3 regions of the Bradyrhizobium sp. LA6.1 genome follow, and region 3 is predicted to be linked to each of the others. Evidence: riboswitches for the same ligand, from Rfam matches in the RefSeq annotation. Region 3 holds a riboswitch; each other region holds the start of a gene.
The links. Region 3 has a riboswitch for cobalamin ahead of ABIB99_RS21205 (TonB-dependent receptor). Riboswitches for the same ligand answer to the same signal wherever they lie in the genome.
Positions count from the first base shown of each region.

Region 1: linked by a shared signal. The riboswitch ahead of ABIB99_RS02545 (TonB-dependent receptor) and the one ahead of ABIB99_RS21205 (TonB-dependent receptor) in region 3 are both predicted to bind cobalamin.
Region 2: linked by a shared signal. The riboswitch ahead of ABIB99_RS08190 (ribonucleoside-diphosphate reductase subunit alpha) and the one ahead of ABIB99_RS21205 (TonB-dependent receptor) in region 3 are both predicted to bind cobalamin.

Region 1 covers NZ_JBEPQK010000001.1:565,590-575,779, forward strand. The annotation lists gene ABIB99_RS02525 (LysR family transcriptional regulator) at 1-653, opposite strand, end outside; gene ABIB99_RS02530 (MBL fold metallo-hydrolase) at 747-1,574, shown strand; gene ABIB99_RS02535 (Cj0069 family protein) at 1,597-2,676, opposite strand; gene ABIB99_RS02540 (GFA family protein) at 2,834-3,244, opposite strand; gene ABIB99_RS02545 (TonB-dependent receptor) at 3,383-5,731, opposite strand; cobalamin riboswitch at 5,932-6,139, opposite strand; gene ABIB99_RS02550 (hypothetical protein) at 6,368-6,733, shown strand; gene ABIB99_RS02555 (FixH family protein) at 6,836-7,228, shown strand; gene ABIB99_RS02560 (efflux RND transporter periplasmic adaptor subunit) at 7,313-8,746, shown strand; gene ABIB99_RS02565 (efflux RND transporter permease subunit) at 8,743-10,190, shown strand, end outside.
Region 2 covers NZ_JBEPQK010000003.1:217,798-227,987, forward strand. The annotation lists gene ABIB99_RS08170 (L-talarate/galactarate dehydratase) at 1-471, shown strand, start outside; gene ABIB99_RS08175 (ribonuclease activity regulator RraA) at 484-1,263, shown strand; gene ABIB99_RS08180 (nuclear transport factor 2 family protein) at 1,265-1,714, shown strand; gene ABIB99_RS08185 (MerR family transcriptional regulator) at 1,727-2,014, shown strand; cobalamin riboswitch at 2,102-2,319, shown strand; gene ABIB99_RS08190 (ribonucleoside-diphosphate reductase subunit alpha) at 2,442-5,345, shown strand; gene ABIB99_RS08195 (ribonucleotide-diphosphate reductase subunit beta) at 5,356-6,510, shown strand; gene ABIB99_RS08200 (GNAT family N-acetyltransferase) at 6,586-7,044, shown strand; gene ilvD (dihydroxy-acid dehydratase) at 7,457-9,181, shown strand; gene ABIB99_RS08210 (tetratricopeptide repeat protein) at 9,168-9,998, shown strand; gene xth (exodeoxyribonuclease III) at 10,081-10,190, opposite strand, start outside.
Region 3 covers NZ_JBEPQK010000008.1:50,437-60,626, reverse strand. The annotation lists gene ABIB99_RS21225 (NAD-dependent succinate-semialdehyde dehydrogenase) at 1-1,089, opposite strand, end outside; gene hydA (dihydropyrimidinase) at 1,269-2,678, opposite strand; gene ABIB99_RS21215 (maleate cis-trans isomerase family protein) at 2,690-3,430, opposite strand; gene ABIB99_RS21210 (PepSY domain-containing protein) at 3,553-4,974, opposite strand; gene ABIB99_RS21205 (TonB-dependent receptor) at 4,987-7,359, opposite strand; cobalamin riboswitch at 7,475-7,676, opposite strand; gene ABIB99_RS21200 (histidine phosphatase family protein) at 7,748-8,320, shown strand; gene cobT (nicotinate-nucleotide--dimethylbenzimidazole phosphoribosyltransferase) at 8,327-9,379, opposite strand; gene cobF (precorrin-6A synthase (deacetylating)) at 9,390-10,139, opposite strand; gene ABIB99_RS21185 (energy-coupling factor ABC transporter permease) at 10,181-10,190, opposite strand, start outside.

The sequences.
Region 1 (10,190 bases), on a different contig from region 3:
CCGACGCCGGCCGCGACCAGCGCCATCGCCCAATCCTCGGATTGCGCGATCGCCGCGGTCTGCCTTCGTTGTGAGTTCCGACCGAAGAATTCGCTTTGCTCGCAATGGCAGCGGTCGATCAGGGGGACGCCGGCGAGATCGGCGGTCCGCAGCTTCTCCTTCAGCGTCAGCGGATGCGAGGGCGGAAGTGCGGCGACATAGCGCTCGCTCCACAGCGCGACGAAATGCTCGTCGGCGCGCAGCATGCTCTTCGAGATGATGCGCGCATCGGCGCGCTCGTCGCTGCCGACGAGGCGAAGCGCGATGTCGGTGCGCGCCGTCAGCGGCTTCAGCAGCGCGATCGTTCGGGGGATGTCGAGCGTGCGCATCAGTCCCAGCGTGACGGTGGTCTTCGTATTCGGCTTCCTGAACAGGCTGCGTGCGGCGTCCGCATCGTCGATGATGCGGCGGGCCAGCGCATGAAACTGCTCGGCTGAGGCGGTCGGCGCGCCGCCCTTCTTGTGCCGGATGAACAGCGTGGTGCCGAGCTCGGCCTCCAGATGGGTGATCGCGGTCGAGATCGACGGCTGCGATACGAAGCATGCGCGCGCCGCCGCGGTCAGATTGCGCTCGCGGTACACGGCGGCGAAGTAGCGAAGCTCGCGGATGTCCATAGGATGAACCTAGAGATAGTATCAGTATTCAATATTTTACCTATAGATCGCCCGGTGGCAAGAACGCCCTGCTCACAACAGCAGGAACGCGCCATGAAGATCCACCACCTCAACACCGGCACGATGTGCCCCATGGGCCGCCGTCTTGTGAACGGCACTGGCGGCCTGTTCCAGCGCGCCCGCCTGGTCTGCCATTGCCTGCTGGTCGAGACGAAGGACGGACTCGCTCTGGTCGACACCGGCATCGGTCTCGGCGATATCGCAACGCCCGATCGGCTGGGGGGCCGATGGCTGCGCCAGACCGCGCCGAGGCTGGATCCGGCGGAGACGGCGGTCGAGCAGGTGAAGGCGCTCGGCTACTCGCCCAGCGATGTGCGCCACGTGCTGCTGACGCATCTCGACCGCGACCACGCCGGCGGCGTACCGGACTTTCCCCATGCCGCGATCCACGTCCATCGCGCCGAATACGACATGGCGGTGGTACGCAAGCCCGCGCCGCCCGAAGGGCGCTATGTCACGGGGCAGTGGAGCCATGGGCCGCGCTGGACATTCTATGGTGAGGCCGGCGAGGACTGGTTCGGCTTCAAGGGCGTGCGCGCGCTCGGCGACAAGGAAGCCGACATCCTGATGATCCCGCTCGCTGGCCACACGCTCGGCCATTGCGGCATCGCGGTGCGATCAGGTGACAAATGGCTGCTGCATGCCGGCGACAGCTATTTCCACCACGCCCAGCTCGACCCGTCGCCGCGCGTGCCGTTGATGCTGGGTTATTTCCAGCGCCGCGGCGACATGGATCGCAAGATGCGGATCGCCAACCAGGCGCGGCTGCGCGCGCTGAAGCTCAACCACGGCGACCGCGTGAGCATCGTCAACAGCCACGATCCCGTCGCCTATGAAAGCTGCCGCTGCGCTGCGCATTAGGGTGTCGAAGCCGGGCCGCCGGTTATACGCCCGAACGCACTGCCTGAGTCCGGAGCAAGCGGTGCTTCACCGTTCGGGCGATTGCCGCTGGCGCGTCGTCGGGAATCGCGAAGCAGGAGCTCGCGTTGATTTCGCACAGGACGTAGGTGTCGGTGCCCGCGGCGTCGCGGGGCCCGTACAGGAAGTCGGCGTCCCAGATCACCGGCAGCGACGGCTCGTCGATGCCGAGCGTGTCCATCAGCTGCGGCGTCCATTCGTCCTCCATCGATCTTCGGAGCGCCTGGAATTGCGAAGCATCGGGTCCGTGCATGATCCGTGGGCCCGGCTGCGCCTCGGGTGCGTCGGGGCCTTCCGGCGGCGGCGGGATCAGGGCCTTGATCAATTGATGCCCGAAGCCCGCGACCTTGGCGCCGCTCATGTAGCAGCGGATCATGCCGTCGGGCAGGCGGGGTTGGAACGCCTGGTCGATGATGCAGCCGCCCCATCCGAAATACGGTTCGCAGCGGGCGAGGAGGGCATCGAGCGGTACGTCCTCGGGTAGACTGCCGCGTTGGGCATGCAGTACGCGAACCATGGCGTCTGCGTTGGGCAGGGCCTCCACCTTCCACACCCCTTGGCCACCATTGCCGCGATTTTGCTTGAGCACGCGCGGACCGTTCGCCTGAAGGCGCGCGGGAAATTCGGCGCGGAAGCTTGCGGCGGTGTCATAGCGATGCGTGTCGGCTCCCCAGCCGAGATGACGCGTCCGGTAGAGCACGTCCTTGACGCCCATCTTCAGGATCACGTCGGGATGTGCGCTCACCCATGGCCCTTGGGCCGCAACGTCGCGAAGCAGCGGGTCGAGGGCCTCGCGCGTCTTGCCCTGATGGACCGGATCGACCCAGACGAGCACGCCATCGACGGCGAGCAGTTGATCGCGCACGGCGTCGGCGAAAATCTCGTCGTAGATCACCGGTCGGGCTTCGATGCCGACCGCGGCGAGTGCTTCGAAAACGCGGACGAAGCGGCTGTTTTGTGCCGTCGTGTCCCGGCGCGCGGCAGCATCGCCGCGGGAGAGGATGGCAACGGTATGGCGGACAGGAGGGTGGCGTTCGGTATCCATGCGCAAGCTCCACGAATGGCGTGCTGCGCAGAGCTTGGACCGAGGTCTCACGGGGAGTCTGCTTCGTCCCCACACCGATCAATGTACGTGAAATCGTCCGGTCGTTGCAAGATGGCGATTGTGCGGTTCCGTCCAGACGGCCAACCCCTCGCGCTCGCTACTCCGGTGGCGGCGGATAGCGGTCGAATGTCGGCAGTTCGTGCGCGCGCTCCATCCATCGAAGGCGCTCTGCGACCTGGATGTGCATCGTCGCCGGTACGGCATCGGGATCGTCGTAGGTCGCGCTCTGGACGTCGATGACCCCGGGCAACATGTCGGCATTGACATAAAACAGGCCGGTTCCGCAGTCGCCGCAAAAGTGCCGCCGGGCATGTTCCGAGGAGTGATACACCTTGGGCTCGCCCTTGGTCACCTTGACGGCATCGTCCGCGTACATCGTCCAGCCGACGACGGGAGCGCCCGCGTGAAGCCTGCAATCGCGGCAGTGACACAGCGCGTGCACGATCGCTTCGCCCTCGACCTGATAGCGGATCGCGCCGCAGTGACAACCGCCGGTGATGGTGCTCATGCGTTCCTCCCGATGGAAGCGAGGTTTCGTTGATCGATAGCTCTCGAGACCTGCGGCTTCAACGGCGCAATCGATTTGCGATTGCGTCCTACTGTCGCGTGACAACTCCTGCCACGGCGCGGGCAAGGTGATCCGCGACTACCATTTGAACGAAGCCGCGACCTCGTAGCTGCGTGGCGCGCCCAGGATGATCTGGTCGGTGTAACCGGGATCGCCCCAGGCCGCGTAGAGCTTGTTGGTCAGGTTCCTCACGCGAAAGCTGATCCGGGTCTGGTCGACGCCCGGGAAATAGGCTTTGGGGATGTCGACGAATGCGAACGCGTCGAAGATCGTGTAGGCGTCCATCGTGACCAGATTGTCCTGGAAGTTGAAGCGGTCGCCGACGTGACGGACGAGGCCGCCGATCTCGACCGGCAGCTTCGTGTCGAAGCGATAGGAGGCGCCGGCGTTGGCGATGAAGTTGGGAACGTTGGGCGGCGTCTTGCCCGAATAGGACTGGAAGTCGCCATTGCCGTCGACATAGGTGAAGTCGATGAAGCGCGACTGCACGAAGGCGACGTTGCCCCACAGCTTGAGGCCTGCGACCGGATTGACCGCGGCGGCAATCTCGACGCCCTTGGAGGCCATCTTGCCGGCGACGTTGAAGAGGATGCCGCTTTCGGGGACGTAGACGTTCTTGCGCTCGATGTCGAAGGCCGAGAACGTGGCCTCCGCGCGCTTGTCGGCCGACAGCAGCTTCACGCCGGTCTCGTAGGTCCGCGACGTCGTCAGCAGCAGCGGCGTCGTGGGCCTGAGGATGAAGATGTTCGCCACCGTCGGGTCGGCTGCTGTCGCGTACTGGCTGTAAAGCATCACGCCGGGCGCGATGTCCCAGGTGTAGCCGATGCGTCCGGTGACCGGATTGAACGTCTTCGAGAAAGGATAGTTGGCTTTCAGGAGGCCATTCTCGTCGAAGCGGGTCCGCGACAGCTCGATATTTTCAAAACGGATGCCGCCGATCAGCGCGAAGGTCGAGGTCAGCTTGAGCCGGTCCTCGAACGACAGCGAGGCGGTGTCGAGATGGGTATAGATCTTCTCGTCGGCGCGCGGGCCATAGAACCCCCGATCCGGGTTGAGGAGGTCGACGTAGTCATTGAAGAACAGCGTGTCCTGCGAGACGTTGAACTGATTGCTGCTCGCCGCCACGGTGGCGACGAAGCGATTGTCCATTCCGCCGACGTTGGAATTGACGGTGAGGTCGGTGATGTTGCCGTAGAGCCGCTGCGCGTGATCGAGCGCCAAGCGCTCGCGGTAGATGCTCTGCGCGCCTGCGAAATTGCCTACGGTCTGGTCGAACGACGAGATCTCGTTGTTGAACCAGTGCCGGTGGGCGTCATAGCCGTAGACCTGGCTCTTCAGCGAGATGTTGTTGGTGATGTCCCATTGAAAGCCGCTGCGCAGCCAGAGCTCGTTGGCGCCGCTGTGATTGTCGAGCACGTTGTAGTTCGTGGTCAGCGTGCGCGCGTCGATGGTGACCGGGACCGGCGTGCCGCCGCCGAGGTAATAGTTGCTCCAGAGGCCGGAGACGACGCCATACGTCGGCACGATGCCCGGCGCGTTCGCCGGCACCAGCGGCGTCCCCCAGTAGAAGCGGTCGTTGTCCTGCCTGTATTCGGTCGCGCCCCAGATCCTCAGGTTCTCGTTGACGCGATAGTTCAGCTGGCCCGAGACGTTGCTGAGCTTCGAATAGGTGTCGTCGATAAAGCCCTTGTTGTTGAAATGGCTGATGTCGAAGCGGTAGTCGAGGCCGTTGATCAGCGTGCTGCCGCCCGATCCGTAACCGGCGCGATAGCCGTTGAAGGAATCGTAGGAGGTGAAGGCGTCGTTGACGATTGGTCCGGTGTGCGGCGCCTTGTTCACGTAGTTGATGGCGCCGCCGGTCGCACCGAGGCCCGCCACCAGCGAGTCCGGTCCCTTGATGATCTCGACCTGCTGGAGGCCAGCCACGTCCATGGGACGGCCGGTCATGGTCGACGGCCCGATCGGGATGCCGTTGTAGAGCGTGGAGATCTGGTCGCCGGAAAAACCACGCATCGAGAAGATGGCGGGCGCGCCGGGCGCATCGCCGCCGGTGACGCCGACTGCAGCCTTGGCGACGTCGGTCGTGGTCCGGATGCCCAGGTCCTGCATCGTCCGCTGACTGATGACCTCGACGGTCGCCGGCATCTCGCGCGCCGTGATGCCGAGCCGGGAGCCGACGTCGGTGACGGCTGCCGTGTTGAGCGGCGTCTGCACCGGGCCGCTCGGAGCTTGCGTGGCCGGAACGGCGACAGCAGGGGCGCCACGATTGCGTCCCGCGGCGCGCCGGGCCGCGCGCTGCTTCTGAGTGCCCGGGCTGACGGCAGGAGCCTGTCGCGGCGCAGGCGGCGACACGATCACCGGACCGACCTCCCGGGAGCGGTTGTCCTGCGCCGCGCTTTGCGCGAGCGCCGCGGACGACAAGGACACCGACGAGAGCAGAGTAATCAGGAAAGCACGCGATAACGCTGGCCTTGCGCCAGCACGGAAATGAAGATTTTGCACGACAACGCTCTGCGGCGACGCAAACAAACCGTCACCGCGGTTGCCTTAGTCATCCACCTTCGCCCCAGGCGGCGGATGCACCGGCTACTTGTCCGACATCAGGGCACCCCGCCCAATGCGTTCGCGCGTGACCATGGCTGGTAGCAGGTTTCCTGGCTCGCGGGTCATCGCCTTCGACCACCTTCCCAGAGGCCCAAGCGGGGCTCCAGTGGTTCGTTTGGTCGTCGGCTATCCGCCTACAGTTGCGGGGGCAGCCGCGGAATTGCCCACCGAGGTGGACGCACCGCATTCCCTTGAAGAGTCCTTGCGGACACTACCGATCACGAAACTGGCATCAGGGGATGAGCGCGTCAACATCCGCGCGGGCTGCTGGACGGGTCGGTGGGTCGATGGTGGCCTTGTGTTGCTGTTTTGCACGATAGTCCGAAGGACCGCGTCGAAACGTCCAACCCGGCCTCTGGACGAGCCTGGGTAACGAACGCTTGACCACGATCAATAACTGCTGGTGTCCGAATATGCTACTGAGGTCGAGTTCCGGCCCGACAAGGTAAGTCGATATTGATGCAGTTCGTCCGTACCATCCTGGCAGTCGCCATCGCCATATCCCTGGCGATGCTGCCGGTTGGCGCGTCCGCCGCGAACCTCGCAATGTCGTCGGATGGCATGCAGGCGGCCATGCACATGAGCGGCGACGCCGACATGTCGATGGACGATTGTTGTCCCGACATGAAGGGAACGGGCTCCCATAGCGGCGGCTACAAGTGCGGGATGGGCTTCTGCTGCGTTGGCGGGATCATCGCGCTCGGTGATGTCCGGCCCGTGGCGTTCGAACGTCTCGCCGTCATGGCCAGCACGATGGCTATCCCCCCGGATCAGGTCGTTTCCTTCCGCGGCGGCAGTCCTCCTTTCCGACCTCCTCGAATCTGATCTCGCAAAGCCCGAGACGCGAGCGGCAGGCCTGCTCGCGACGACGACTGACGTGCGCGCTTCACGCGCCACGGCGAAAGATCAATTCATGAGGACAGGACAATGCTTTCCAAGATCAGCACCGCGGCTCTCGCCGCCACCCTTTCGCTTGCCGCTTCCGCCGCGATGGCGGGCGCGGGCGACTACGCCTTCGAGCCCGTCACTCCGCAGATGAAGAAGGGCGAAGATGTCACGCTCGCCGTTCGCCTGACGAACCGGCAGACCGGCAAGCCGATACCGGACGCGGTCATCTTCAAGACCCGCCTCGACATGGCTCCGGACGGGATGGCCGAGATGGAGTCGGCGGTCGCGCCGCTGCCGTCCAGGGAGCCTGGTGTGTACGCGTTCAAGACGGACCTGCCGATGGCTGGCCGTTACCAGATGACGCTGTCTGTGAAGGTGCAGGGCGAACCGGAGACCGTCACCGGCAAGGTGATCGTCACGGCGGTCAAGTGAGCGTTCGGGCGCTGCCCGGCGGCGCCCGACATTCCCCTTTTTCCTTCACACGGACGCGCGCTCCCGGGCGCGCGGATACACGACATGAAAACGCTGCGTCTCCTGACGGCACTTGCGCTGGGCGGCGGCCTGGTCCTGGCCGGCTACTACTGGCATTCGAACGGTGCGGGCTGGCTCGCTGAGGCCGACATATCATCGGCTGCGGCTGCCGCGGAGCGAACGCCGCTCTACTACCGCGATCCAAGCGGTGCGCCGCTCTGGTCTGCGGGTCCGAAGAAGGACGACCGCGGGCGGGACTATCTGCCGGTCTACGACGACGATGGAGCGGCCGTCGCGCCGGCGCCGCCGAAGGCGCAGGCGGCTTCGCCGCGAAAGACCCTCTACTACCGCAATCCCATGGGGCTGCCCGATACGTCGACCGTCCCAAAGAAGGATCCGATGGGGATGGACTATGTCGCCGTTTACGAAGGCGACGACACCGACGACGGCACGGTGAAGCTGTCGCCCGGCAAGATCCAGCGCGCGGGCGTGAAGTCCGAGCCCGTCGCGCGGCGCTCGATCCGGGTCTCGGTGAAGGCGCCCGGCACGATCCAGCTCGATGAACGTCGCGTGTCGGTGATCGCGATGCGCGCCGAAAGCTTCGTACAGAAGGTCGCCGACGTGACCACCGGCACGCGCGTGAAGGCCGGCCAGCCGCTGATGGAGATCTACAGTTCGGCGGTGGCGTCCGCAGCCGCGGAATATCTCGCGACGATCACCTCCAAGACGGTCGGCGGTGTCGAGATGTACGGCCGCGGCTCGCGACAGCGGCTGGTCAATCTCGACGTTCCCGAGTCCGTCATTGCGGAGATGGACAAGACGCACACCGCGCCCGTCGCCATACGCTGGTCTGCACCGCGCGACGGGGTCGTGCTCGAACGCAATGCGATCGAAGGGATGCGGGCCAATCCCGGCGACGTTCTGTTCCGGATCGCGGACACCTCGGTCGTCTGGGCGCTGGTCGACGTGGCCGAGCGCGATCTCGGCAACATCGCGGTGGGGCAGTCAGTCGCGGTGCGCGCGCGCAGTTTCCCCGGCCGAACCTTCACCGGGACAATCGCTGTCGTCTATCCGCAGGTGAACCGCGACACGCGAACCGTTCGCGTCAGGATCGAGCTTGCCAATCCGGACGCGGTGCTGCTGCCCGACATGTACGTCGATGCCGATATCGACACGGCCGATGCCGCGCCCGTCCTGGCGATACAGGACAGCGCGGTGCTCGACACCGGCAGCCGGCAGGCCGTCCTCGTCGACAGGGGGGAAGGGCGTTTCGAACCGCGGGAAGTGAAGCTCGGCCGTCGCGGCGGCGGCTATGTCGAGGTGCGCCATGGTCTCGCGGACGGCGAGGCGGTGGTGACCTCCGCCAACTTCCTGATCGATGCGGAAAGCAACCTGAAGGCGGCGCTGAAGGGTTTTGGCGAGGCGGCATCCCAGGCCACCGACGCCGGCCCTGGCAATGCAACGGGAGATCACAAATGATCGCCCGCATCATCGCCTGGTCGGCGCGCAATCTGCTGCTCGTGCTGTTCGGGACCGGCTTCGCGGCCGCCGCCGGCCTCTATGCCCTGGTTCACCTTCCGCTGGATGCGATCCCAGACCTCTCGGATACGCAGGTCATCGTCTACACCGAGTATCCCGGCCAGGCGCCGCAGGTGATCGAGGATCAGGTCACCTATCCACTGACGACGGCGATGCTCACCGTACCGAAATCGAAGGTCGTACGCGGCTTCTCGTTCTTCGGCGTCTCCTTTGTCTATGTGATCTTCGAGGACGGCACCGACATCTATTGGGCGCGGTCGCGCGTCATGGAATTCCTGAACGGCGCGGCGTCCAGGCTTCCCGCGGGCGTCACCCCGACCATCGGACCCGACGCGACCGGCGTCGGCTGGGTCTACCAATACGCCGTCGTATCGAAGGAATTGAACCTGGCGGACACGCGCACGATCCAGGACTGGAATCTGAAGTTCGCGCTGGCCAAGGCCGAAGGCGTCGCCGAGGTCGCCAGCATCGGCGGCTTCGTCAAGCAGTACAACGTGGTCCTCGACCCGCAGCGGATGCGCGACCGCGGCATCAGCATGCAAAAAATACGTGAGGCGATCCGCGCCAGCAACGCCGACGTCGGCGGGCGCACCGTCGAGCTCTCCGAGTTCGAATACGTCATCCGCGGCAAGGGCTACATCAAGAGCATCAACGATCTCGGCAACATCGTGCTGAAGACGAGCAACGGCACGCCGGTGTTGCTGCGGGACGTCGCCAGCGTCGAGCTCGGGCCCGACGAGCGGCGCGGCATCGCCGAATTGAACGGCGAGGGCGAGGTCGCAAGCGGCATCGTGCTGCAGCGGTTCGGCGTCAACGCCCTCGACGTCATCGAAAACGTCAAGAAGCGCTTCAGGGAGATCGCGAGCAGCCTGCCGAAATCGGTCGAGATCGTGCCGGTCTACGACCGGTCGAACCTGATCTACGCAGCCATCGATACCCTCAAGCATACCCTGTTCGAGGAGAGCATCGTCGTCGGGCTCGTCTGCATCGTGTTCCTTCTGCATGTCCGCAGCGCACTCGTCGCGATCCTGATGTTGCCGGTCGGCGTGTTGATGGCGTTTGGCGCCATGAAGCTGCTCGGGCTGGGATCGAACATCATGAGCCTCGGCGGCATCGCGATTGCAATCGGCGCCATGGTGGACGCCGCCATCGTCATGATCGAGAACGCACACAAGCACCTCGAACGGGCGAGGCCCGATCAATCACGCGTGCAGGTCCTGATCGACGCGGCATCCGAAGTCGGCCCCGCGCTCTTCTTCAGCCTGTTGATCATCACCGTGTCGTTCATGCCGATCTTCACGCTGGAATCGCAGGAGGGCCGATTGTTCAGCCCGCTGGCGTTCACGAAGACCTTCTCCATGGCCGCCGCGGCGTTGCTGTCCGT
Region 2 (10,190 bases), on a different contig from region 3:
GCCGAGCAATTTAACCTGACCTGGATCGAGGAGCCGCTCGACGCCTACGACTACGAAGGTCATGCGGCGCTGGCAGCCGAGCTTGCGACCCCGATTGCGACCGGCGAGATGTTGACCAGCATCGACGAGCATTACGAGCTGATCCGCAACAATTCGGTCGATTTCATCCAGCCGGATGCGCCGCGCGTCGGCGGCATCACGCCGTTCCTCAAGATCCTCGCGCTCGCCGACCACAAGAAGCTCCAGCTCGCGCCGCACTATTGCATGGAGATCCATCTGCACCTGACCGCGGCCTATGCCCGGGAGCCCTGGGTCGAGCATTTCGAGTGGTCGGAGGCGATGTTCAACGAAAAGCTCGAGGTCGTGAACGGCCGCATGATCGTGCCGAACCGGCCGGGCCTCGGCTTCAGCCTGTCGGAGCAGGCGCGCGCCTGGGCCCGTGACGTCCACGAGGTCGGAAAGCGCCGCTGAGGGAGGATGGCCATGTACGAACCAAAGACGAAGCTTAGTCCCCTGGATCCGTCTGTCATCCGCCGGCTGAAGGATGTCTCCTCGGGTTCGCTGACCACCGAGCTGTTCAAGAAAGGCCTGCGCCAGTGCTTTCTGGTCGGGCTGGTGCCGATGAACAAGGACGCGGTCCGCTTCGCCGGTGAAGCTTTCACCATGCGGATGATCCCGGCGCGAGAGGATCTCGATACCATAGAGACACTCACGCCGTATCCGAACGCGGACAATCTGCAATGGGAAGCGGTCGAGAACATTCCGCCCGGCCATGTCCTGGTGATCGACAGCCGCAACGATCCACGCGCAGCATCGGCGGGCGCCATGCTGCCGACGCGGATGAAGGTGCGCGGCGCAGCCGCGATCGTCACCGATGGCGCGTTTCGTGACGGCCAGGAGCTGGCGCGGCTCGATTTCCCGGCCTATGCGCGGCAGGTCACCGCATCGACGCGGTTGTCCTATCATCGCGTCGCGGACCTGAATATCCCGATCGCCTGCGCCGACGTGGCGGTCTACCCGGGCGACATCATCGTCGGTGACGGTGACGGCATCACGGTCGTGCCACGGCATTTGGCCGCCGAAATGGCCGACCTCTGCGAGAGGCGGGACCAGCTCGAGAAGTACCTGTCGTATCGTATCAGTGCCGGCGAGCCGCTCTACGGCGTCTATCCGCCCACACCTGCCGTGCGCGCCGACTTTGAGGCTTGGAAAAAGGCCGGTGCGGATCCGGCGAGGGCCACGACGATCCGGGCGGGAGCCTGACATGAGCAAGACATCGCCCGCCGCCATGGAGGCGACGATCCGTCGCTATTTCGACGCCTGCAACGCCGCCGACTACGATGCCTTGATGGCCTGCTTCACGGCGGACGCGGTTCACTACTTCCCGTCCGGCTTGCCGGACATTCCATGGCGTGGCGCCGATACCATCGCGCGCAAATGGATCTGGTGCGTCGAGAATCTCGGGTCGCAATGGACGATCGAAAAGATTCTTTGCTCGTCGACGTCGCCGGAAGCCGTGATCGAATGGACGCACTGGAAGCGCAAGCAGGGCACGGCGCTTCGCGGCGACGAATGGTACGCGTTCGAAGGGGCGAGCGGTCGCATCAAGGAGATCAGGGCTTATTATGCGGCGCCCGCCGATCCATCGGCCCGGATCTGCGAGCTCGTCGATTTCGACTATCGCGATCGCGGCTATCACCTTTCGTCCGAATAGCATCGGGCGTCCATGCCGTTCCTGGGCGGCGTGGGCGCCTTCACCGCCGTCATCGTGACGCGCACCGGGCTGACCAGCGCGGTCTGGCTCGCCGGCCAGCGATGCGCGCCGTGCAGCGAAACGAGGACCTTTGCGGCGAAGCACCTCGGTGCGATCAGGGCGAAAATTGCGGAGCTGCGTGTGCTGGAAGCGAGAGTGGCGTCGCTGGTGAGCGGCTGCGAGGCGACATGCAGCGGCAGCGTCGCGCCGGACTGTGTGATCTTGCAGTCGGGATGCGGACCTCATAGCGCGCCAAGCTGAGGCGCGATCCAAGTGCGAATTCCCGCATTCCACAGGGCACAGGGCTCATGACCCGCAACGAATCGTTGACACCCGGCTGCATATGTCACCACATGTGGGCGTCACGGTTCCGCTGGATCGCAAGATTTAGTGGCTAAGAGGGAAGCCGGTGAACCGCGCGAGAGCGCGGAATTCCGGCGCTGCCCCCGCAACTGTCAGCAGCGAGCTGCTTCCGAACAATCGTCACTGGCGCCTTTCGCGCCGGGAAGACGGGAAGTGGGCGACGACCTGCGAGCCAGGAGACCTGCCGCGACAATCTGAACGTCCACGGGCGGGGTGTCCGGCGGTCGCTTGCATGCACCGCCCGGCAACTCTGCTGCCGGCGTTTCTGCAGCGTCCTTCCTTACAGCCCCGTTCAAACACAACGCGCGCATCACGGGGCCCATTGATGTCACTGAACCTGCACGACGCGGACACCGCCTCCGCACCCATCGTTCATTTGCGTCCACAATCGCTTGCGCCTGCTTCGAGCGAGCCGGCTATGCAGATCATCCGTCGCAACGGCAAGGTCTCGCCGTTCGATTCCGCCAAGATCGCGGTCGCCATGACCAAGGCTTTCCTTGCGGTCGAAGGCACCAGCGCGGTCGCCTCGCGTCGCGTCCATGAGAGCGTGGAGCAGCTCACGGCCGAAGTCGTCGCTGCGCTGATGCGGCGGGCAGGCGAGGGACGCACCTTCCATATCGAGGACGTGCAGGACCAGGTCGAGCTCGCCTTGATGCGGAGCGAGCACCACAAGGTCGCACGCGCCTATGTGCTGTACCGCGAGGAGCGGTCGCGCCAGCGCGCCGAGGAGGCGGCCGCGGAAGCGACGCCCGCTGTCGCGCCGGTCCTTCATGTCACGCTCGCCGACGGTTCGCGCGTTGGTCTCGACACCAAGCGGCTTGCGCTGATTATCGGCGAAGCCTGCGCCGGTCTCGACGGCGTCTCCGCGGCACCCGTGCTCACCGAGACCACCCGCAATCTCTACGACGGCATCAGCCAGGACGAACTGGCGCTGGCCTCGATCATGGCCGCACGCACGCTGGTCGAGCAGGAGCCGAATTATGCTTATGTCAGTGCGCGCCTGCTGCTGGACAAGCTCCGCGGCGAGGTGCTGTCCTACGTCCATGGCGTGCCGACGTCCGCCTCGCAGGCCGACATGACGATGCGCTACGTCGAATACTTCCCGGCCTATCTGAAGACCGGCATCGCCGCCGAACTGCTCGATCCTGAACTCGCCCGCTTCGACCTTGGCCGGATCGCGGCCGCGTTGAAGCCGGAACGCGACCTGAACTTCCAGTTCCTCGGTCTTCAGACGCTCTACGACCGCTACTTCCTGCACGTCCGAGGCAAGCGGATCGAATTGCCGCAGGCCTTCTTCATGCGTGTCGCGATGGGCTTGGCGGTGCGCGAAATCGATCGCGAGGCCAAGGCGATCGAGTTCTACGATCTGCTGTCATCGTTCGACTTCATGGCCTCGACGCCGACGCTGTTCAATTCGGGTACGCTGCGTCCGCAATTGTCGTCCTGCTTCCTGACCACAGTGTCGGACGACCTCGACGGCATCTTCAAGTCAATCAAGGACAATGCGCTGCTCGCAAAATATTCCGGCGGTCTCGGCAACGACTGGACCCCGGTTCGTGGCCTCGGCGCCCACATCAAGGGCACCAACGGCGAAAGCCAGGGCATCATCCCATTCCTGAAGGTCGCCAACGACACCGCGATTGCCGTCAACCAGGGCGGTAAGCGCAAGGGCGCCGTCTGCGCCTATCTGGAGACATGGCACGTCGATATCGAGGAATTCCTCGACCTGCGCAAGAACACCGGTGACGACCGCCGCCGCACCCACGACATGAACACCGCCAATTGGGTGCCGGACCTGTTCATGCAGCGCGTCGATGCCGATGGCGAATGGACGCTGTTCTCGCCTGACGAGACGCCCGATTTGCACGATCTCTATGGCGAGGCGTTCAAGACGGCTTACGAGGCCTATGAGGCCAGGGCGAAGGCCGGCGGCATGCGCGTCTTCAAGACCGTGCGCGCGAGCGACCTCTGGCGTCGCATGTTGACCATGCTGTTTGAGACCGGTCATCCCTGGATCACCTTCAAGGACCCCTGCAATCTGCGTTCGCCGCAACGCCACGCGGGCGTGATCCATTCCTCGAACCTCTGCACCGAGATCACGCTGAACACCTCGGGCGACGAGGTCGCGGTCTGCAATCTCGGCTCCGTCAACATGCTCAACCATGTCGGGCCTGATGGTGTCGACCAGGCCAAGCTGAAGCGGACGGTGACCACCGCCGTCCGGATGCTCGACAACGTCATCGACATCAATTTCTACACGATCCCCGAAGCGCGCCGCTCCAACATGCGTCATCGTCCCGTCGGGCTCGGCCTGATGGGCTTTCAGGAAGCGCTTCAGGTCCAGCGCATTCCGACCGCGTCCGACGCGGCCGTGGCGTTTGCCGACACCAGCATGGAGGCAATCTCGTTCCACGCGATCGAAGCGTCGTCCGATCTCGCCGCGGAGCGCGGACGCTATCCGAGCTTCGAGGGCTCGCTGTGGTCGAAGGGCGTCTTGCCGCTCGACTCCATCCAGCTTCTCGCCGACGCGCGCGGTGGTCTCGACGTCGATCGCTCCGCAACGCTCGACTGGGACCGCCTCCGCAAGAAGGTCACGTCCAGCGGCATGCGCAACTCGAACGTCATGGCGATCGCGCCAACGGCGACGATCTCCAACATCTGCGGCGTCTCGCAGTCGATCGAGCCGAACTATCAGAACCTGTTCGTGAAATCGAACATGTCCGGGGACTTCACGGTCGTGAACGAGTTCCTGGTCCGCGACCTCAAGGCGAGGGGGCTTTGGGACGAGGTCATGATCTCCGACCTCAAATATTTCGACGGCAGCGTCGGCCAGATCGACCGCGTTCCTGACGATCTGAAGGCGCTCTACGCCACCGCCTTCGAGATCGACAGCGCCTGGCTGATCGAGGCGGCCGCGCGCCGGCAGAAATGGATCGACCAGTCGCAGTCGCTCAACCTCTACATCGCCAATCCCTCCGGCAAGAAGCTCGATGCGCTCTACCGGCTGGCCTGGCGACGCGGGTTGAAGACGACCTATTACCTGCGCTCCCGCAGCGCCACGCATGTCGAGAAATCGACGCTGAAGGGCACTGACGGAAAGCTCAATGCGGTGTCCGCGTCAGTGGCAGTGTCGCACGCGCCGATCATGATGCCGACCGCAGCAACGCCGGACCTCGACGGCATCAAGGCCTGCCGGATCGACGATCCCGAATGCGAAGCGTGCCAGTGAGGAGATGACGATGCTCGACTGGTCCGATACCGAAACCACAGCGGCCGCTCCTGCCGTCTCAAGTCTCGCCACCGCACTGCGTCCGCAGACCCAGCTCAAGCTCGAGCCGGCCGACCCGACCGGCCTAGGTGCGATCGACCGCGCCGGCGGCCGCGTCTCCGTCGACGAGAAGCGGATGATCAACTGCCGCGCCGACGTCAACCAGCTGCTTCCGCTGAAGTACAAATGGGCCTGGGAGAAGTATCTCTCAGGCTGCAACAATCACTGGATGCCGACCGAAGTTTCGATGCAGGCCGACATCGCGCTATGGAAGTCGCGGGACGGGCTGACCGAGGACGAGCGGCGCGCGATCAAGCGCAATCTCGGATTCTTCGCGGCTTCCGAATCGCTGGTCGCCAACAACATCGTGCTGGCGATCTACCGTCACCTCACCAATCCGGAGTGCAGGCAGTACCTCCTTCGGCAGGCCTTCGAGGAGGCGGTTCACACCCACACCTTTCAGTATATCGTGGAAAGCCTCGGCCTCGACGAAGGCGAGCTGTTCAACATGTACCGCGAGGTGCCGTCGATCACGGACAAGGCGGCCTGGGCGCTCAAGCACACGCAGCACCTGGACGATCCATCGTTCCAGACGGGGACGCCGGATAGCGACCGCGCCTTCCTGCGCGATCTCGTCGCCTTCTACGTCGTGTTCGAGGGCATGTGGTTCTACACCGGCTTCGCGCAGATCCTGTCGCTCGGCCGCCGCAACAAGATGGTCGGCATCGCCGAGCAGTATCAATACATCCTGCGCGACGAGAGCATCCATCTCAACTTCGGCATCGACGTGATCAACCAGATCAAGATCGAGAACCCACATCTGTGGACGGCAGCGTTCCAGGACGAGATCCGCGGCATGATCCGCGACGCAGCCGAATTGGAGGCCGCCTACGGACGGGACACGATGCCGCGCGGCTTCCTCGGCCTGAATGCTGCGCTGTGCGAGCAGTACATGCACTTCATCGCCAACCGGCGCTGTGCGCAGATCGGGCTCGCTCCGGTGTTCGCCGAGGTCGAGAACCCGTTCCCGTGGATGTCCGAGGCAATGGATCTGAAGAAGGAGAAGAACTTCTTCGAGACCCGCGTCATCGAATACCAGAATGGTGGTGCGCTGACTTGGGAATAGCACCGATCATGACTATGCCGCGGGCGTGCCACCTGTGCTTAAACGGTGGCACGCGTACGACTGCAGGGGGATGAGGTGGAGATCCGACGAGACGATCCGACGGCGCCCTATGTCGCCGACTTGTTGGCACATCATCTCGAGGAGCTGCGCAGCGTCATGGCCGAGCGCGCCTTCGCTCTCGATGCCACCGGCCTTTCGGCTGCCTCCGTGACCTTCTGGACGGCTTGGCAGGACGATGTCCTGCTCGGGTTCGGTGCGCTGAAGGAGCTGGATCATACGCATGGCGAGGTGAAGTCGATGCGTGCCGCTCCCGCTGCACGGGGCACCGGGGTAGGGCGCGCACTGCTGAGCCATATCATCGCCGAAGCCCGCAGGCGGGGTTACGTGCACCTCAGCCTGGAGACCGGCACGGCAGCCCTGCACGCGCCCGCCATCTCGCTCTACCGCAGCGCCGGTTTCGTCTCCTGCGCGCCGTTCGCCGACTATGAGGCGAGCCCGCACAACCAGTTCATGCGGCTCGACCTGACGGATTGAGCTGGGCGCTTGGCGCTCATCAGTCCCGCCTCAGGATGACGGTGTTGGTACTGCGGGCCGCCGCGACTCAGGTGAGGCACACTCCGTTCCTGAGACCCGCGCTGGGGTGCGCCGAAACAGATTTAAAATCTCAAGTTGTGGATTGTCATAATCACGAGGGTATCGCAGTAAGCCAACCCGTGTCTTCCCGGTAACGATTGTGCTGTCTCTGCAACACCCATCTTGGATTAAACCCTTATCTCCGTCCGTTCGCATCAGCGCCGCTTTTTAGCCACACCCGAACATGAATAAAATCGCTCTAAAGTTTGAAGGGCATCGGCGGTCTTCGAAGGACGGGAAATCCCAAGGTCGATTCAAATCTTGGCTCTGATTTTTCGGGTCTGAAAAGGTTGGCCGGGGAAACTGGTTTGCGATGGACGCAAAGACCGACATCAAGCAGAGGCTGCCGAGCCGTCACGTGACGGAAGGCCCGACGCGCGCGCCGCACCGGTCCTACTTCTACGCCATGGGTCTGACCACCGACCAGATCCACCAGCCCTTCGTCGGCGTCGCCTCCTGCTGGAACGAGGCCGCCCCCTGCAACATCTCCCTGATGCGCCAGGCCCAGGCGGTGAAAAAGGGCGTGGCATCCGCCGGCGGCACCCCCCGTGAATTCTGCACCATCACCGTCACCGACGGCATCGCCATGGGCCATGACGGCATGCGCTCGTCGCTGCCGTCGCGCGAGTGCATCGCCGATTCCGTCGAGCTGACCGTGCGCGGCCACGCCTATGATGCGCTCGTGGGCCTTGCCGGTTGCGACAAGTCGCTGCCGGGCATGATGATGGCGATGGTCCGTCTCAACGTGCCCTCGATCTTCATTTACGGCGGCTCGATCCTGCCCGGCAATTTCCGGGGACAGCAGGTCACCGTGCAGGACATGTTCGAGGCGGTCGGCAAGCACTCGGTCGGCGCCATGTCGGACGAGGACCTCGACGAGATCGAGCGCGTGGCGTGCCCCTCGGCGGGCGCCTGCGGCGCACAGTTCACCGCCAACACCATGGCGACCGTCTCCGAGGCGATCGGCCTGGCGCTGCCGTACTCGGCCGGCGCCCCGGCACCGTATGAAATCCGCGACGCTTTCTGCATGACCGCGGGCGAGAAGGTCATGGACCTGATCGCCTCCAACCTCCGGCCGCGCGACATCGTGACACGGAAGGCGCTGGAGAACGCCGCCGCCGTGGTCGCGGCGTCCGGCGGCTCGACCAATGCTGCGCTGCACCTGCCGGCGATCGCGCATGAGTGCGGCATTAAGTTCGACCTGTTCGACGTCGCCGAAATCTTCAAAAAGACACCATATGTCGCGGATTTGAAGCCGGGTGGCCGTTATGTCGCCAAAGACATGTTTGAAGTAGGTGGCATACCGCTTCTGATGAAGACGCTGCTCGACAACGGATTTCTCCACGGCGACTGCATTACGGTCACCGGTCGAACGATCGCCGAAAACCTCAAAAGCGTTAAGTGGAATCCGCACCAGGATGTGGTGCACCCGGCAGACAAGCCGATCACCGTCACCGGTGGTGTGGTTGGTCTGAAGGGCAATCTGGCGCCAGAAGGTGCGATCGTGAAAGTCGCGGGAATGTCTAACCTGAGGTTCACCGGTCCGGCGCGATGCTTCGACCGGGAGGAGGACGCCTTCGAGGCCGTCCAGAACCGCACCTACAGGGAAGGCGAAGTCATCGTGATCCGCTACGAGGGCCCCAAGGGCGGTCCCGGCATGCGGGAAATGCTCCAGACCACCGCGGCGCTGACGGGCCAGGGCATGGGCGGTAAGATCGCGCTCATCACCGACGGCCGCTTCTCCGGCGCCACCCGCGGCTTCTGCATCGGCCATGTCGGGCCGGAAGCCGCCATCGGCGGCCCGATCGGGCTGCTCGAGGATGGCGACATCATCGAGATCGACGCGGTCGTAGGTACCCTTAACGTAAAATTGAGCGACCAAGAGCTCGCCCAGCGCAAGACCAAATGGAGCGCTCGCGCGACTAACCACACGTCGGGTGCGCTCTGGAAGTATGCTCAGCAGGTTGGACCAGCGGTCGGTGGGGCAGTAACCCATCCGGGCGGCGCGCACGAGAAACAGTGCTATGCGGACATCTAGGCGTGCCATAGTTGCGTTTGTGTTGGGGGTCGGTGCGCTGGCCGCGCCGGCGCTCGCCTTTGACGGTTCGGCCAGCAAGGACGCGGCCCTCCCGGTCGTGACCGCCTTGCCGGGCGCCGCGGGTGCCGTGCGCAGCAAGGTGGCGGCACCGGCGACCACGCCCCAGGAAACCTCGCTCAGCGCCCTGCAATATGCCGCCGAAGGCGGTCATCCCGGCGCTCAGTTCAAGCTCGGCCGCATGTATGCCAACGGCGACGGCGTCGCCCAGGACGATGTGCGCGCCTTCGAATATTTCAGCCGCATCGCCAATGCGCATGCCGAGGACAGCCCGTCGGCGCCGCAGGCGCAGGTCGTGGCCAACGCCTTCGTCGCGCTCGGCCGCTACTATCTGAGCGGTATCCCGAACTCGAAGATCAAGCCGGATTCGGACCGGGCGCGGGAGATGTTCTCCTATGCGGCCTCCTATTTCGGCAATGCGGATGCGCAGTACGATCTCGCCCGGCTGTATCTGAAGACCCCGGACGCCTCGCGCGAGGATTTCCGCTATGGCGCGCGCTGGCTCGGCCTTGCCGCCCAGAAGGGCCAGCACGAGGCGCAGGCGCTGCTCGGCCAGATGCTGTTCAATGGCGACCGCCTGCCGCGGCAGGCCGCGCGTGGCCTGATGTGGCTGACGCTGGCGCGTGACAGCGCCGGTATCGAGGAAACCTGGATCAAGGAAAGCTACAACCGCGCTTTCGCCAAGGCCTCGGACGACGACCGCGCCATGTGCCTGCAAATGCTGGAACAGTGGGTGCAGGGCGTTCAGGGCCGCCGGTAGTAGGTACCCCCGCCGGGTAGGTTAGCCCGCGGCTGCGCAAAGCGCAGTCCGCCGGCGCCATCCAGCACCTCCAGGCATCGGCTCAAGCCGCCTCCAGATCCAGATCCGCCCATACCGGCACGTGGTCCGACGGCTTCTCCCAAGCCCGCACATAGCTGTCGATGCCGACATTGGCGAGCCGGTCGCTGGCCT
Region 3 (10,190 bases):
CTCGAAGAAGAAGCCTTCGTTGCCGATGCGCTTACCGCCAGCCTGCACCTTGGCCCCGCGCTGCACAGCGTCGGAGACCAGACCCTCCATCGCGTCGACGCGTCGCGGGTTCGCCAGCGGACCCATGCGGGTGTCCTTGTCGAGGCCGTTGCCGACCTTCAGGCTCTTGGCCGCGGCGACGAACTTGTCGACGAAGGGCTGATACACGCTCTCATGCACCAGGAAGCGCGTCGGCGAGACGCAGACCTGGCCGGCATTGCGGAACTTGTTGGCCGAGAGAATCTTGGCGGCGTTGTCGAGATCAGCGTCCGCGAACACGATTGCCGGCGCGTGGCCGCCGAGCTCCATGGTGACACGCTTCATGTGCAGGCCGGCGAGTGCGGCCAGATGCTTGCCGACCGCGGTCGAGCCCGTAAAACTGATCTTGCGGATGATCGGGTGCGGAATGAGATATTCCGACACTTCCGACGGCACGCCGAACACCAGCTGGACGACGCCGGCGGGAATGCCTGCGTCGGCATAGGCGCGCACCAGCTCCATGCAGCTTGCCGGGGTTTCTTCCGGGCCCTTGACGATGATCGAGCAGCCGGCGGCGAGCGCGGCCGAGATCTTGCGGACCGCCTGGTTGATCGGGAAATTCCAGGGCGTGAACGCGGCGACCGGGCCGACCGGCTCCTTGGTCACGAGCTGGGAGACGTTGCCCATCCGCGGCGGGACGATGCGGCCATAGGCGCGGCGGGCTTCTTCCGAGAACCAGTCGATGAGGTCGCCGGCCAGCATGGTCTCGCCCTGCGCTTCCACGACCGGCTTGCCCTGCTCCATGGTCATCACGGGCGCGATCTCGGCGGCGCGCGAGCGGATGATGTCGGCGGCCTTGCGCATCAGCTTGTAGCGGTCGAACGGCGAAGTCTTGCGCCAGATCTCGAAGCCGGCCTTGGCGGCCTCCAGCGCGCGGTCGAGGTCCTGGCGCGAGGCGTGCGGGGTCTTGCCGATCGGCTGGCCGGTGGCGGGGTTGAGGATGTCCTCCGACTTGCCGGAGGTGCCGTCGGTCCACTCGCCGGCGATGAACATCTGAACTTTCGGGTACATCCCTGGTGTCTCCTGCATGATTTCGGCGGCGATCAGCTTGGGTGCCCGACCGCCTAACAAGTGGGCGCAGAGCTACACCGAAAGGCGGCCGGCGAAAAGGGATCAATGATGCCGCAGCAGCGCGAGGATGGTATGCGCAACAGACGACATGGCGTCGCCCCGATGCGATTATTTTTCCGTCACACCAGGCTCGACTTGCCACGGCTGAGCACCTCGCCCGCGCCCTTGTCGCCGACGATCTTGCCCTGCTCGTACACCACGCGGCCCCGCGCGATGGTGGTGACGGGCCAGCCGGTGACGTCAAAGCCTTCCCACGGCGTATAGTCCGCGCCGTGGTGCAGGTCGGCCTGCCGGATCGGCTTCTTCAATTTGGGATCCCATAGGACGATGTCGGCATCGAAGCCTACGCCGATCGAGCCCTTGCGCGGATAGAGCCCGTAGACCCGCGCATGGTTGGTCGCGGTCAGCTCGACGAATTTCTGCAAGCTGATCCGCCCCTTCGAGACGCCTTCGGAGAACAGGATCGGCAGCCGGGTCTCGACGCCGGGGATGCCGTTCGGCACCCAGCGGAACGAGGTGCGGGAATTCGGCGTCAGCTTGCCCTTGAGATCGTCATAGCGGAACGGGCAGTGATCGGACGAGAAGGTCTGGAACACACCCGTGGTGATGCCTTCCCAGATCGCCTGCTGGCTTTCGGCATCGCGCGGCGGCGGCGAGCAGACATACTTTGCGCCTGACATGTCCATGTTCAGGCCTTTCATGTCGTCGGCCGTCAGCGTGATGTATTGCGGACAGGTCTCGGCATGCACCGGCAGTCCGCGCTGCTGGGCCCAGCGCACCTGCTCCATCGCCTCGCGGCCGGAGACGTGGACGATCATGATGGGGACGCCGATCACCTCGGCATGGCTGATGGCGCGATGCGTCGCCTCGCGCTCGACGGCCTGCGGCCGCGACACGCCGTGATAATAGGGCGCGATATGGCCCTCGCGTTCGAGCTTCGCGGTGAGGAAGCGGATCGCGTCGTAACCCTCGCAATGGACCATGACCAGCGCCTCCTCGCGGCGCGCGACATCGAACACTTCCAGCAGCTGCTTGTCGCTGAGCACGAGGTCGTCATAGGTCATGAACACCTTGAACGAGGTGTAGCCGTCCTTGACGAGAGCCGGCAGCTCCTGCCCGAGCACGACCGCGGTGGGGTCGGAGATGATGAGGTGGAAGGCGGTATCGATGTAGCATTCGCCCTCGGCGAGCTTGCGGTAGTTCTCGACGCAGGTGCGCAGCGACGTTCCCTTCTCCTGGAGCGCGAAGGGCAGCACCATGGTGTTGCCGCCGGCCGCCGCCGCGCGCGTTGCCGAAGCAAAATCGTCGGCCATCACCACGTCGGGGCCAGAGGCCTGGGAGATGTGGACGTGACTGTCGATCCCGCCCGGCAGCGCCAGCAGCCCCGTCGCGTCGATCTCGCGCGCCGCGCCTTCAATGCGGTCGGCGATGCTGACGATGCGTCCGTCGCGAATGCCGATATCGGCGCGAAATTCGTCGCTGGCCGTCACGATGGTGCCGCCGCGAATGGCGAGATCTAGCTGCGTCACAGGTGTCTCCGTCACTTGATGATCGCTGATGTCTGGAAGATCCGGCCCCACGCCGTAAGGGCCGCGATGTCGCCACCGGCGAGTTCGAGCGTCCTCCACAACGTGACCGCGACCGAGTCCAGCACGGCGATGCCCAACTCCCGTTCGAGCGAGGCCGCCAGCGCGGCGCCGTCGAGATTGGTGCAGAGAATGACGACGGCATCGGCGCCGTCCGCCGCGACCGCGCGGATCATGTCGGCGATCGTCGCGGGCGTGACCTCACCGAAGGAAAAGTTATCGCGCAGGCCGAGATGCCGCTCGGCGTGAGGGGCGATCCCCTCCTCGACCCAGACATCGCCGATCCGCCGTTGCACGTCGTCCGTATAGGGTGAAACCAGGCCGACGCGTCCGGCGCCGAGCGCGCGGACGGCGTCGATGCAGGCGAGCGTGGAGGTCGTCGCCGGGATATCGGTCCGCGCCGCGATCGCTTCGCACAGGCTCCGGTCGCGGCCGATACCAAGCCAGCTTGCCGACGTGCCGTTCCAGGCAATGGAATCGACCTTGGCGTCCGCCAGCAGATCCGCCGCCGGCAGCATCACCGAGGCATCGAACTGGTTCAGCGCCGCGGCATCGAGCGCGATCTCGGTAACGCGGAAGCGCGAGAAATGAGCGGTGACGCCGGCCACGCCATGCAGCATGGAATTGGTGACGGGCTCCAGCACCGAGTTGGACGACGGGGTCATCATGCCGAGGCGCTTGCGCTGAATTGACATCGATCACGATCGCCCCATTGAGAGAGCGCACCGCTGCGCCCCCCTCGGACAATCATCCGCGCCTGCCATTGCCCGCGCAACCCGCAATTTGCATGGCGCATATGATTTGTTCGGTACGCAGCTCAAGCCGCGAAGGTCGACCGCAAGCGCCGCCAGCCGATGACGATGCCGGTGACGGAAAATACCAGCCCGAGCAAGCAGAGCCCGACGACCAGGATATCGCGCAGACGCGGGTGCGCCATGAGAACGGGAAAATCGAGCGTGTGAAGCGCACCGTAGAACCAGCGATAGGCCCGCCGCGAGGCATCCAGTCTTTGCAGCACGCGGCCGTCGGCACCGTCGATGTCGAACCAGAGGTCGCCGCATCGGGAGCGATAGACGGGCGCTCCGGGGACAACGGAGTGCGCGGGATAATCGTCATTGTCGGCTAGAACGGACGGGGCGCCACAGCCCGGCGCAAGGCGCGTCGTCAGGTTATGGACATCCCTCTCGCCGAGGAATGCCACCTGGCGGCTGCGGATCGCCTCCCCCGTTTTGGTCAAGGCCTGACTGGCGAGGCCGGTACGGTCGCGCCGGTAGACAACACCGTTGACGGCGAACCATTCGACTTCGCGAGCCGACGGCTGACCGACCGGTGGGGCCGTCGTCCAGTCAGGCGCGGCATACACCACGCCCGCTTCGGTCGGGGTCAGTTCCCCGCGCGAGAACAGCCGGCCGTGATCCATCGAGAGCCAGCCACTGAAACTCCAGGTCAGCACGAAAACGGTCGCGACGAGACCAATGATGTGATGCAGGGCGTGCCAGCCGCGATAAGGCGACGAAACCCCGCGCCCTCGAATCCTGATCCTGATAGTTCCAAGCACCGCGCCGAGCGTCGCGGCGATAAAAGCCACCAGCGACAATGTCGAGACCACCTGATCCCAAAGGGACCAGTTGCTCCTCAGGACCGTCGGATAGATCCAGTGCAGGACGCTGCCGGCCCAATTCCAGCCGCGTTCGCTGCGGGTCGTATCCAGCACGACTTCGCCGGTGCGCGAGGAGACATAGACCTCGGTTCCGGCCGCATCGCCAAGAGCGACGCGCAACAGAGGCCGGTGTCGATCAAAGCCGTTGGGTACGCTCCATTGATCATAATCCGCGCCCGAAATCATCGCCGCCCGCGCGGCATCGAGCCCGCGTTGCCGGGCATGATCCCGCGCGATACCGACCGCGACGTCGGCGGACGTCACCGATGCATCCCGTCCGTCGGAGGCATGGACCGCGCGCACACGCGACGGGTCCGACACGACATAGACCCGCCCGTCGCTCCGCTGGACCAGGCGAACGCGCGTGGCGTCCGCGATCCCGCTCGCAGCGACGGCATCCGCGACCGCAATCCTCACCTCTCCGCCAGCCACCGGCGCGAGCCCGGAAAAACGTTCCGCTTCCGTCAATGACGGAAACGGGACGAAGTGCATCACGATTCCGCTCGCGAACCACATCGCGAACAGCAGGCAGAACGCGATCCCGAGCCAGCGATGCAGCAGCACGATCGCGTTCATCATGTGGTCAGCGCCCTACCATTTGAACGCGGCCGAGAGCTCATAGGTCCTGGGCGCACCGAGCAGGATCTGGTCGGGATAGAACGGATCGCCCCAGATCGCGTAGCGCTTGTCGGTGATGTTGCGCACGCGGAAGCCCAGACGGGCCTGGTCGACCGCGTTGAACACCGTCTTCGGGATGTCAACGAAGGCGTAGACATCGGCGACGGTGTAGGCCTTCATCGTCACGACGTTGGCATCGGTGTTGTAGCGGTCGCCGACATAGCGGCCCGTGATGCCGAGCTCCACCGGCCAGGGCGTGAAGAACCGGTACGACGCACCGGCATTGGCCACGACACGCGGCACGTTCGGCGGCGTGTTGCCGGAGAACGAACCACCGGCAAAATTGTAGTCGGCATAGCGTGCATCGACATAGGCGATGTTGCCCCAGAGCCGCAGGGGATCGATCGGGCGTACGGCCGCGGCGAGCTCGACGCCCTTCGACTCCTGCCGTCCTGCGATGTTGAGCTGCATGCCGCCAGCCGCCGCATAGACGTTCTTGCGCTCGATATCGTAGGCCGAGAACGACCATTCCGCCCTGTTGTTCCACAACAGATGCTTGACGCCCGTCTCATAGGTGCGCGAGGTCGTCAGGTCGAGCGGCTGGGCAGGCCCAAGCAGGAAGATGTTGTTGGCGGAGACGTCGGCGCCGGTGGCGTACTGGCTGAAGAAGGTCACGCCGGGAACGGCGTCCCAGGTGTAGCCGATGCGCCCCGTCACTGGTGCCCAGGACTTCGAGAACGGGAAGTTCGCCTTTTCCAGCCCGGCGGAGTCGGTCGAGTTGCGGTCAAGCCCGATATGCTCGACGCGCAGGCCGCCGACCAGCGCGAAGGTTCGCGTGAGCTTCACCCGGTCCTCGAACGACAGCGCCTCGTTGTCGATGCGCGCGGTCTGCTGCTGCGTCGTGAGCAGGCCGTAAAGGCCACGGTCGGGATTGACGAGCGAGACGTAATCGTCCGGGAAATTGGCCGCGCCTGGCCTGACGAAATCGAGATAGCTGGACGAAAGTGTCGTGACCAGGCGGTTGTCGAAGCCGGCGATATTAGCGTCCCAAATCAGGTCGGTAATGTTGCCGACAAGGCGTTGGCTATGTGCAACATAGAAACGCTCGCGATCGACCATGTTCGAGTTGGGCAGGCCCGTACTGGCATTGAAAGCCTCGATCTCGTTGTTGAACCAGGTACGCTCCGCGCCATAGGCATAGGCTTGGCTCTTCAGCGTCAGGTCAGGCGCCAGCTTCAGTTCGAAGCCGCCGCGCAGCCACACCTCTTGTGCCACGTTGCGGTTGTCGAGAACGTTGTAATTGGTGTTGAAGGTACGATCGTCGATCGTGATCGCACCGAGATTCGTTTTGTTGAAGTTCGAGACGTAATTGCCCGAAACAATGCCGCTCGTCGCATGCGAACCGCTGAAGGCGATCGGTACCAGCGGTGCGCCCCAATAGGCCTTCGAGCGATCTTCCCGGTACTCGATCGCGCCCCAGATCTTGAGGCTGTCGGAGATGCGGTAATTGAGCTGGCCAGACACATCCAGCGTCTCGGTATTGGTGTCGTCGGCAAAGCCATTGAGCGAGGCGCGGCTGATGTCGAAGCGGTAGTCGAGCCCCTGCAAATTGGTGCTGCCGCCCGAGCCGTAATGGACGCCGAACGAGTTGAGCGAATCCCAGGAGAAGTCAGCGTCATTCCGGATCGGCCCGGTGTGTGGCTGCTTCGTGATCAAGTTGATTGCGCCACCGGCGGCACCTTCGCCCGACATTAGCGAGGCCGGACCTTTCAAAAATTCCACGGCTGCGAGATTGGCCGTATCCGTGATCCGCGAGGTCATGTTCTGCGGACCGATCTTGATGCCGTTGTAGAGCATGTTGATCTGGCTGTTGGTGAAGCCACGCATGGAGAAAGCCGCGGGCTCGGCCGGATTGTCGCCGGAGGTGACACCGACCGCGCCCTGCGCAACCTCCGACACGGTGCGATAGCCCTGCTCCCGCATGGTCTCGGCCGAGATGACCTCGACGGTCGCGGGTGTCTCCTGCACGGTCAGGCCGAGGCGCGAGGCGCTCTCGGCAACCACATTGGTGTTGAGCGGCGTCTGCGCCGCCGCGGTCGGCACGACGGGCTTGGCCGCGGCCGATGCGGCCGCTGGCCTGCGCGATGCTGCGCGGCGTGGGCTCTGCGCGTCCCGGGCCGCCGGCTTTGCCGGTTTGCGGGATTGGGCGGGCGACACCTCGACCGGCGGCAGCGGCTCGCGGGCCTGCTGCGCCAGCGCTGCGGGCAGATCGGCGACTGCAAATGAAGTAAGCGCGGCGGAAGCGAGCAGGAAGCAACGCGGTCGTACAAGACGAATGGAAGACACAGTTCGGGACCTCGGTATGACGTCAGTGGCACGTCACAGCGAACCAGGTCCCACCTCCGGCCTTTGAGCCTTCCGATGAAGCCGAATGTCTGTACTCCCCGACCGACATCTTCGCGTGTGACCACGGCTGACGGCAGGTCTCCTGGCTCGCGGGTCAGTACCTTGCATCGCCTTCCCGGGACCGAGATACCCAGTGGCTCGTGACGCAAGATTCGCCGCTTACAGTTGCGGGGGCAGCCGCGGCATTGGGGACAAAATCCCCGCACCGCATTCCCTTTTCATCCCCACTCGGGGAAACCGTCAAAGCCATCTAGGATTACCAACAAGACAGAGTCAATGTGCCGATACGACGTTATTACCACAGCGACCAACTTCCTTGGAGATAGGCATGGAAGGCGAGACCTTCCTCTGGCTGATACGGCATGCGCCCGTCGACGGCGCCAAAGGGACGATCCACGCAGCCGACGCGCCCGCCGATCTCGGCGATCGCGTGCAACTGGAGGCGTTGCGGCAGAGGCTCCCGCCAGATGCTGCGAGCTTTGCGAGCCCGGCGCGACGTACGGTTGAGACGGCGCGCGCGCTGGGACTCGAACCCGCGTTGGTGCCCGACTTCAGCGAGCAAAACTTTGGCGACTGGACCGGCCGTCGGCATGACGAGCTCGCCGCGAGCGGCGGCGAAGCCTACGCGCAGTTCTGGAGCGATCCGGCACGCGGGCGGCCGCCGGGCGGCGAAAGCTTTGAGGATCAGGTCGCGCGTGTGCGGCTCGGTCTGTCACGGATCGGCCCTGGCTCAGCAACGCTCGTCGTGCATTCCGGCACGATCCGCGCCGCGCTCTGCATTGCGCTGGATCTGACGCCACAAGCGGCCCTGCGCTTCGTGATCGATCCGTTGTCACTGACCCGGATCGACCGGCTCGCCAGCGGCTGGCGCGTCGTCGCGGTCAATCAGCGCGCGGCTTGAGCCCGATCAGGCCGGGCGATCCGGAACGTTAGCCTGCGCGAAGGTCGCCATGCCGTTGTGAAGGCTGCATGCGAGCCGCACCAGCGGCAGCGCGATGGCCGCACCCGATCCTTCGCCGAGCCTGAGATCGAGGCTGATCAACGGCTGGACGTTCAGCGCACGCAGCACCAGCCGATGTCCCTGCTCCGCCGATTGATGCGACGGCAGCAGGAATGGCTGGCACGACGGGTTCAGCCGCACCGCCGCCAGCGCTGCCACCGATACGATGAAGCCATCGATCAACACGGGAATGCGGGCTTGTGCAGCCGCAATGATGGCGCCGCAAATCGCCGCGATTTCGAGGCCGCCGACGGCGCACAGGATTTTTTCCGGCGAAGCACCTGCAACGCCATGCCGCGCGATCGCAGCGTCGATCACGCGCGCCTTGTGCGCGCGGCCGGCCGCGTCGACGCCGGTACCGCTGCCCGCGATCTCCTCGGCACTGATGCCGAGCAGGCTCGCCGCAATCGCGGCCGACGTCGTGGTATTGCCGATGCCCATCTCGCCGAAGATCAGGAGATCGGGCCTGCCGGCGTCTGCGCGCGCGACTGCGCGCTGACCGGCCTCGAAGGCGAATGCCAGCTCCGTCGGGGTGAGCGCGGCTTCCACGCTGAAGTCGCGCGTGCCCTGGCGCGGCTTGTCGGCGACGACGCCCGCGATCGCCTCCTGCGCCAACGTGCCGGCGTCGACGACCTCAAGGTTTGAGCCAAGCTCACGCGCCAGCACCGAGATCGCAGCACCGCCCGAGGCAAAATTCGCCATCATCGCGATGGTCACTCCTTGCGGATAGGCCGACACGCCCTGCGCGACGATGCCGTGATCGCCGGCGAAGACGATGATCGGCACTCGCGCGGCGCGCGGCTGCTCGGTCGCCTGCAGGCCCGCAAGCTCGACCGCAAGCTGCTCCAGCCGGCCGAGCGCGCCGGCCGGTTTTGTGAGTTGCGCCTGACGCGCGAGCGCCGCCTCGCGGTGGGCGGCGGAGACCTCAGGACATTTTCGATAGACCCATTCAGGGAGCATGCTGCCTCGCTTACGGCCTGCGCTTGAGAATGTAGCTGTCCATGATCCAGCCATGCCGCTCGCGCGCATCCTGTCGCGCGGCGACGATGTGCGGGCCGATCTCGGCCAGAACGCCCGACATGACGATCTGATCGGGCATGCCGAGATAAGCGCCCCACCAGATGTGCAGCCCCGCTGGATCGAGCGACTGGAACGCCGTGCCGCCGTCGAGCATCACCACCACGGTGTCGACGCCCTGCGGCCAGCCGCCTTCGCGCAAGCGGCGCCCCGTCGTGACCAGGAAGGGCTCGCCGATGTCGTTGAGCGGCAGCGCATGCGCCGCGCACAGTGCCTGGATCGAAGTGATGCCGGGCACGACCTCAATATCAGGCAACGGATCGAGCCGCCGCGCGATGCGCAGCGAGGAATCGTAGAGCGAGGGATCGCCCCAGATCAGCAGCGCGACCTTGCCTTCACCTTCGAGATGGCTGGCGATCGTCTGCGACCAGGCCGCGGCCACGGCATCGTGCCAATCGTCGACGCCCTTGTGATAATCCGCTTCGCCGGCATCGCGCACGGGAAGATCGAACTCGGCAATGCGCGTCGTTTGATTGGTGAGCACATCCGCGCAGATCGTCCGCCTGAGATCTGCGAGATCGGACTTCGCCGTCCCCTTGCGCGGGATCAGGATGAGATCGGCCGCGTTGATGGCTTGAACGGCGGCGCGCGTAAGCTGCCCGGGATCGCCGCAACCGATGCCTATCAGGGAGAGTGTCAGCATCGCGCGTGCAGGGGCGGCCATGACGGCCGCCCCTTTGTCTCTTAAGCCGCG